3 regions of the Faecalimicrobium sp. JNUCC 81 genome follow, and region 3 is predicted to be linked to each of the others. Evidence: a T-box and tRNA genes for the amino acid it is inferred to sense, from the RefSeq annotation. Region 3 holds a T-box; the other regions hold tRNA genes.

Region 1 (2,220 bases), 1.1 Mb from region 3:
TGGATAATGAGAGTCGAACTCACGACCTCCAGAGCCACAATCTGGCGCTCTAACCAACTGAGCTATACCCACCATATATATATTGGTCGAGGTAGAGGGACTCGAACCCCCGGCCCCATGGTCCCAAACCAAGTGCGCTACCAAACTGCGCTATACCTCGATATTACTTTAATCTAAAAGTGGTGGACCATCAGGGACTCGAACCCCGGACCTACCGGTTATGAGCCGGGCGCTCTAACCAACTGAGCTAATGGTCCACATATATTGGTAGCGGTAACAGGAGTCGAACCTGTGACCTTTCGGGTATGAACCGAACGCTCTAGCCAACTAAGCTATACCGCCACATTATTGGTGCCCAGAGGCGGAATCGAACCACCGACACGGGGATTTTCAGTCCCCTGCTCTACCGACTGAGCTATCTGGGCATTTGGCGGAGAGGGTGGGATTCGAACCCACGGTGCCGTTAAGCATCACTGGTTTTCAAGACCAGCTCCTTAAACCACTCGGACACCTCTCCATTGGTGATCCATCCGCGACTCGAACGCGGGACACCCTGATTAAAAGTCAGGTGCTCTACCGACTGAGCTAATGGATCACAATATTTACTTGGCAGGGGATGCAGGACTCGAACCTACGCATGTAGCAGTCAAAGTGCTATGCCTTACCGACTTGGCGAATCCCCTATGAATGTGGTGAGCGCACAGGGATTCGAACCCCGGACACACGCCTTAGAAGGGCGTTGCTCTATCCAGCTGAGCTATGCACCCACATTGTTTTGTTTTGGAGCGGGAAACGAGATTCGAACTCGCGACTTCAACCTTGGCAAGGTTGCGCTCTACCACTGAACTATTCCCGCATGGTAAAGTAAAGTGGTGCGGATGAAGGGAGTCGAACCCCCACGCCATAGGCGCCAGATCCTAAGTCTGGTGCGTCTGCCAATTCCGCCACATCCGCAGCTTAACTTTTTGGTGGAGGATGGTGGATTCGAACCACCGAAATCGTCGATAACAGATTTACAGTCTGCCCCCTTTGGCCGCTCGGGAAATCCTCCGTGTTTATGGAGCTAGTGATAGGAATCGAACCTACAACCTGCTGATTACAAGTCAGCTGCTCTACCGTTGAGCCACACTAGCAAATTGGCGGGAATAACAGGACTCGAACCTGTGACCCATTGATTAACAGTCAATTGCTCTACCAACTGAGCCATATTCCCACATTAAGTTTTGGCGACCTGGAAGGGACTCGAACCCTCGACCTCCAGCGTGACAGGCTGGCATTCTAACCAACTGAACTACCAGGCCGCAAATGGTGGGACTAACAGGGCTCGAACCTGTGACCCCCTGCTTGTAAGGCAGGTGCTCTCCCAGCTGAGCTATAGTCCCATACGTTTAATCTGGAGCGGGTGAAGGGGATCGAACCCTCACAGCCGGCTTGGAAGGCCGGAACTCTACCATTGAGCTACACCCGCATATTTAATTGGTGACCCATAGGGGAATCGAACCCCTGTTACCGCCGTGAAAGGGCGGTGTCTTGACCGCTTGACCAATGGGCCATTTAATTGGTTGCGGAGGCAGGACTCGAACCTACGACCTTCGGGTTATGAGCCCGACGAGCTGCCAACTGCTCCACTCCGCGATATTAAATGTATATATGGTGCCGAAGACCGGAATCGAACCGGTACGAGAGGTAAGTCCCGCAGGATTTTAAGTCCTGTGCGTCTGCCAGTTCCGCCACTTCGGCATTGATTTGTGGAGGCGACACCCAGATTCGAACTGGGGATCAAGGAGTTGCAGTCCACTGCCTTACCACTTGGCTATGTCGCCATACAAAATACAAATTGGTGATCCATCCGCGACTCGAACGCGGGACACCCTGATTAAAAGTCAGGTGCTCTACCGACTGAGCTAATGGATCATTTTATGGGGTGGATAATGAGAGTCGAACTCACGACCTCCAGAGCCACAATCTGGCGCTCTAACCAACTGAGCTATACCCACCATATATATTGGTCGAGGTAGAGGGACTCGAACCCCCGGCCCCATGGTCCCAAACCAAGTGCGCTACCAAACTGCGCTATACCTCGACATTATTTTAAGTTAAAAGTGGTGGACCATCAGGGACTCGAACCCCAGACCTACCGGTTATGAGCCGGGCGCTCTAACCAACTGAGCTAATGGTCCACATATATTGGTAGCGGTAACAGGAGTCGAACCTGTGACC
Region 2 (2,220 bases), 1.3 Mb from region 3:
AAAGCTACCCTGGGGATAACAGGCTTATCTCCCCCAAGAGTCCACATCGACGGGGAGGTTTGGCACCTCGATGTCGGCTCATCACATCCTGGGGCTGTAGTAGGTCCCAAGGGTTGGGCTGTTCGCCCATTAAAGTGGTACGCGAGCTGGGTTCAGAACGTCGTGAGACAGTTCGGTCCCTATCCGTCGCAGGCGTAGGAAATTTGAGGAGACCTGTCCTTAGTACGAGAGGACCGGGATGGACGTACCTCTGGTGTACCAGTTGTTCTGCCAAGGGCATGGCTGGGTAGCTATGTACGGAATGGATAAGCGCTGAAAGCATCTAAGCGCGAAGCCAACTTCAAGATAAGATTTCCCACCGTAAGGGTAAGACCCCAGGAAGACTACCTGGTTGATAGGTCGAAGGTGTAAGTGCAGTAATGTATTTAGCTTATCGATACTAATAGGTCGAGGACTTGACCAATAATTTAAAATGATTAATTCAATAAATGTTTGCAGTTTTCAGAGTATTAATTTATATTTTTCCACTAAAAAAGTTTAAAAAATATAAAAAAGGGTATTGACGTTTTTGATAAAAAATGTTAATATAATACTTGTCCAAGAAATGGACATAAAATACAATGTGGTTATAATAGCAAAGAGGATACACCTGTTCCCATTCCGAACACAGAAGTTAAGCTCTTTAGCGCTGATGGTACTTGGCGGGCAACTGCCTGGGAGAGTAAGACATAGCCACGTTGATATTCTAAACTAATAGTTTAGAATGGTGTTAGGCCCATTGGTCAAGCGGTCAAGACACCGCCCTTTCACGGCGGTAACAGGGGTTCGATTCCCCTATGGGTCACCAATATCCCGGGACTATAGCTCAGCTGGGAGAGCACCTGCCTTACAAGCAGGGGGTCACAGGTTCGAGCCCTGTTAGTCCCACCATTCGCGGCCTGGTAGTTCAGCTGGTTAGAATGCCAGCCTGTCACGCTGGAGGTCGAGGGTTCGAGTCCCTTCCAGGTCGCCAAATTAATTTAATATGCGGGAATATGGCTCAGTTGGTAGAGCAATTGACTGTTAATCAATGGGTCACAGGTTCGAGTCCTGTTATTCCCGCCAATTAGCTGGTGTGGCTCAACGGTAGAGCAGCTGACTTGTAATCAGCAGGTTGTAGGTTCGATTCCTATCACCAGCTCCATGAAAAACGGAGGATTTCCCGAGCGGCCAAAGGGGGCAGACTGTAAATCTGTTATCGACGATTTCGGTGGTTCGAATCCACCATCCTCCACCAATTAAATATGCGGGTGTAGCTCAATGGTAGAGTTCCGGCCTTCCAAGCCGGCTGTGAGGGTTCGATCCCCTTCACCCGCTCCATTGAATCATATAATGTGGGTGCATAGCTCAGCTGGATAGAGCAACGCCCTTCTAAGGCGTGTGTCCGGGGTTCGAATCCCTGTGCGCTCACCACAATTATAGGGGATTCGCCAAGTCGGTAAGGCATAGCACTTTGACTGCTACATGCGTAGGTTCGAGTCCTGCATCCCCTGCCAACTTAATTAAATATGATCCATTAGCTCAGTCGGTAGAGCACCTGACTTTTAATCAGGGTGTCCCGCGTTCGAGTCGCGGATGGATCACCAATTGGAGAGGTGTCCGAGTGGTTTAAGGAGCTGGTCTTGAAAACCAGTGATGCTTAACGGCACCGTGGGTTCGAATCCCACCCTCTCCGCCATTTTAATTTAATATTCGGAGAAGTACTCAAGTGGCTCAAGAGGATCCCCTGCTAAGGGATTAGGCTGGATTAAACCGGTGCGAGGGTTCGAATCCCTCCTTCTCCGCCAATTTTTGTTTTTATGTCGAGGTATAGCGCAGTTTGGTAGCGCACTTGGTTTGGGACCATGGGGCCGGGGGTTCGAGTCCCTCTACCTCGACCAATAAGTTTGGACCATTAGCTCAGTTGGTTAGAGCGCCCGGCTCATAACCGGTAGGTCCGGGGTTCGAGTCCCTGATGGTCCACCATAAATTCATAGGGGTATAGCTCAGTTGGTAGAGCGTCGGTCTCCAAAACCGTGCGCCGGGGGTTCGAGTCCCTCTACCCCTGCCATTTAAAATTAAAATTATAAGTTAATGTCGAGGTATAGCGCAGTTTGGTAGCGCACTTGGTTTGGGACCATGGGGCCGGGGGTTCGAGTCCCTCTACCTCGACCAATAAGTTGGGCCTATAGCTCAGGTGGT
Region 3 (2,220 bases):
GAGCAACAAAAAAAGACATATATGTTTTTCCAAATAGCTCTCAAGGATATGGAATTTTAAACATACAAAATACAACACAGGCTATTGCAAGGAATCTTTAAATTAATATGAATTGTAAAATAAATAATGGTTAAAACTAATACAAAAGAAAAAAGAGGTGATTACTTTGAATAATGATAAAACTAAAGCACTAAGTGGGGCAAATAATGAAAGGTTAAAAAAACATAGACCAACTAACAATGAATCAACTGCAGCTTGGGCAGATGTAGATAAACTAAAGCCTCACAGTAAAGTTACAATTCCATCTTTAGACAATGTTGAAGAAGCTAAAGATTGGGTAGATAATGGAAGTAGATTATAATATATATAAAATAAAGGTACGTAAGTACCTTTATTTTTCATATAAAAATTGCTAATCACTTGGAATAACTATATATTCTCCAGATTGTACATCATAAGATTTAGATACAAGTCCTTCATTTTCTTTATATATAACTTTCCTAAAATTTTCTATGTCATCAATATTAGTGTTATACTTTTTAATAATGTCATCTAATGTTTCACCTGAAGATACGAGGTGTTTTGTAAGATGTCTATCATTCATAACATCTTTATATGCTTTTTCATATGGTATATCCGCTAATATGGAAAAAGCATCAATATTATCAGCTAAATAATTAAATGTATTATCTAAACAAGTTATATAATTGTAAAATCCATCTTTAAATACTGATCCAAGGCTTTTATTACTATGAGCAGCGGGACCTATAAAAGAAAGTACGATGAGAAAATATAATATATATTTCAAATAATCACCTCCAATTACTATTATTTGTAAAAAATGAAATTTTAGTCATTTAAAAATTACAAGTATAAATAATATGTTGACTAAAATTTTATATGTTGGTATAATCTTGTTAAATAATTGAAATAATATGAAAAATAAAAATAAAGACTATGAAAAGAAGATTAGGTATAAAATGTAGTTTTAGCGAGTTGAGGATGGTGAAAGCTCAATACGAAGTTTATATTGAAGAACATCTTGGAGTCTCTAACCGAAATCATTAAGAGAGTAGACTTAGACGGTAAGTCCCGTTATAGACTATAAGCAAAGCTTAACTAAGAGGTCAATTATTTGACAACTAGGGTGGTACCGCGAAAGTACAGTCTTTCGTCCCTTTTATGGGATGAAGGGCTTTTTTTATTTTATATACAAATAATACGAGGAGGAAAATAAAATGCAAAATCAATTTGTAACAGTAAAAGAGTTATACAGACAAAAAGAAGAATACATTGGAAAAACTGTAAAAGTGGCTGGATGGATAAGAACATCTAGAGCATCTAAGAACTTTGGATTCGTAGAATTAAATGACGGAAGTTTCTTTAAAAATATGCAAGTAGTTTTATCTGATGAAAAATTAGAAAACTTTAAAGAATTAACAAAATTACCTATAAGCTCATCAATACTTGTAGAAGGGGAATTAGTTTCAACTGAAGGAGCTAAGCAACCTGTAGAGATACAAGCTACAAACATAGTGGTAGAAGGTGAGTCAGATAGTTCATATCCACTACAAAAGAAAAGACATACTCTTGAGTATTTAAGAACAATAGCTCATTTAAGACCAAGAAGTAATACTTTCTCAGCTGTATTTAGAGTAAGATCTTTAGCAGCGTACGCTATACATAAGTTCTTCCAAGATAGAAACTTTGTATATGCTCACTCACCAATTATAACAGGAAGTGACTGTGAAGGTGCTGGGGAAATGTTTAGATTAACAACTATGGATTTAACTAACATACCTACTACTGAAGATGGAAAAGTTGACTATAGCAATGATTTCTTTGGAAAAGAAGCAAATTTAACAGTTTCTGGTCAATTAAATGCCGAAATAATGGCATTAGCATTTAGAAATGTTTATACATTTGGACCAACATTTAGAGCTGAAAACTCATTTACACAAAGACATGCTTCAGAATTCTGGATGATAGAGCCTGAAATATGCTTTGCTGACTTAGAAGATAATATGGAACTTGCTGAAGATATGATAAAATACGTTATAAACTACGTAATGGAAAATGCTCCAGAAGAAATGGAATTCTTCAACAGTTTTATAGATAAAGGGTTATTAGATAGATTAAATAATGTAGTAAACTCAGAATTTACTAGACTTACTTACACTAGAGCAGTCGAAATGTTACAAGAATCAGGTTATGAATTTG

What was found. The T-box of region 3 lies ahead of asnS (asparagine--tRNA ligase). A T-box ahead of a tRNA ligase gene usually reads a tRNA of that ligase, here a tRNA-Asn.
Region 1: it has a tRNA-Asn gene. The T-box ahead of asnS (asparagine--tRNA ligase) is inferred to sense a tRNA for this amino acid. The anticodon was not compared.
Region 2: it has a tRNA-Asn gene. The T-box ahead of asnS (asparagine--tRNA ligase) is inferred to sense a tRNA for this amino acid. The anticodon was not compared.

What each region holds. Positions count from the first base shown of each region.
Region 1 is NZ_CM132203.1:3,796,859-3,799,078, forward strand. It holds tRNA gene JNUCC81_RS18595 (tRNA-His) at 1-72, opposite strand, end outside; tRNA gene JNUCC81_RS18600 (tRNA-Pro) at 84-160, opposite strand; tRNA gene JNUCC81_RS18605 (tRNA-Ile) at 181-257, opposite strand; tRNA gene JNUCC81_RS18610 (tRNA-Met) at 266-342, opposite strand; tRNA gene JNUCC81_RS18615 (tRNA-Phe) at 350-425, opposite strand; tRNA gene JNUCC81_RS18620 (tRNA-Ser) at 429-517, opposite strand; tRNA gene JNUCC81_RS18625 (tRNA-Lys) at 520-595, opposite strand; tRNA gene JNUCC81_RS18630 (tRNA-Gln) at 608-683, opposite strand; tRNA gene JNUCC81_RS18635 (tRNA-Arg) at 691-767, opposite strand; tRNA gene JNUCC81_RS18640 (tRNA-Gly) at 782-856, opposite strand; tRNA gene JNUCC81_RS18645 (tRNA-Leu) at 871-954, opposite strand; tRNA gene JNUCC81_RS18650 (tRNA-Tyr) at 967-1,051, opposite strand; tRNA gene JNUCC81_RS18655 (tRNA-Thr) at 1,059-1,133, opposite strand; tRNA gene JNUCC81_RS18660 (tRNA-Asn) at 1,138-1,213, opposite strand; tRNA gene JNUCC81_RS18665 (tRNA-Asp) at 1,225-1,301, opposite strand; tRNA gene JNUCC81_RS18670 (tRNA-Val) at 1,307-1,382, opposite strand; tRNA gene JNUCC81_RS18675 (tRNA-Gly) at 1,395-1,468, opposite strand; tRNA gene JNUCC81_RS18680 (tRNA-Glu) at 1,478-1,552, opposite strand; tRNA gene JNUCC81_RS18685 (tRNA-Met) at 1,560-1,635, opposite strand; tRNA gene JNUCC81_RS18690 (tRNA-Leu) at 1,652-1,740, opposite strand; tRNA gene JNUCC81_RS18695 (tRNA-Cys) at 1,750-1,823, opposite strand; tRNA gene JNUCC81_RS18700 (tRNA-Lys) at 1,839-1,914, opposite strand; tRNA gene JNUCC81_RS18705 (tRNA-His) at 1,921-1,997, opposite strand; tRNA gene JNUCC81_RS18710 (tRNA-Pro) at 2,007-2,083, opposite strand; tRNA gene JNUCC81_RS18715 (tRNA-Ile) at 2,104-2,180, opposite strand; tRNA gene JNUCC81_RS18720 (tRNA-Met) at 2,189-2,220, opposite strand, start outside.
Region 2 is NZ_CM132203.1:136,971-139,190, forward strand. It holds rRNA gene JNUCC81_RS00715 (23S ribosomal RNA) at 1-463, shown strand, start outside; rRNA gene rrf (5S ribosomal RNA) at 622-738, shown strand; tRNA gene JNUCC81_RS00725 (tRNA-Glu) at 773-847, shown strand; tRNA gene JNUCC81_RS00730 (tRNA-Val) at 855-930, shown strand; tRNA gene JNUCC81_RS00735 (tRNA-Asp) at 936-1,012, shown strand; tRNA gene JNUCC81_RS00740 (tRNA-Asn) at 1,029-1,104, shown strand; tRNA gene JNUCC81_RS00745 (tRNA-Thr) at 1,109-1,183, shown strand; tRNA gene JNUCC81_RS00750 (tRNA-Tyr) at 1,192-1,276, shown strand; tRNA gene JNUCC81_RS00755 (tRNA-Gly) at 1,286-1,359, shown strand; tRNA gene JNUCC81_RS00760 (tRNA-Arg) at 1,376-1,452, shown strand; tRNA gene JNUCC81_RS00765 (tRNA-Gln) at 1,460-1,535, shown strand; tRNA gene JNUCC81_RS00770 (tRNA-Lys) at 1,550-1,625, shown strand; tRNA gene JNUCC81_RS00775 (tRNA-Ser) at 1,629-1,717, shown strand; tRNA gene JNUCC81_RS00780 (tRNA-Ser) at 1,734-1,826, shown strand; tRNA gene JNUCC81_RS00785 (tRNA-Pro) at 1,843-1,919, shown strand; tRNA gene JNUCC81_RS00790 (tRNA-Ile) at 1,928-2,004, shown strand; tRNA gene JNUCC81_RS00795 (tRNA-Trp) at 2,014-2,089, shown strand; tRNA gene JNUCC81_RS00800 (tRNA-Pro) at 2,117-2,193, shown strand; tRNA gene JNUCC81_RS00805 (tRNA-Ile) at 2,201-2,220, shown strand, end outside.
Region 3 is NZ_CM132203.1:2,670,143-2,672,362, reverse strand. It holds gene cspC (bile acid germinant receptor pseudoprotease CspC) at 1-101, shown strand, start outside; gene JNUCC81_RS13410 (CDIF630_02480 family spore surface protein) at 158-361, shown strand; gene JNUCC81_RS13405 (hypothetical protein) at 413-808, opposite strand; T-box leader at 949-1,182, shown strand; gene asnS (asparagine--tRNA ligase) at 1,239-2,220, shown strand, end outside.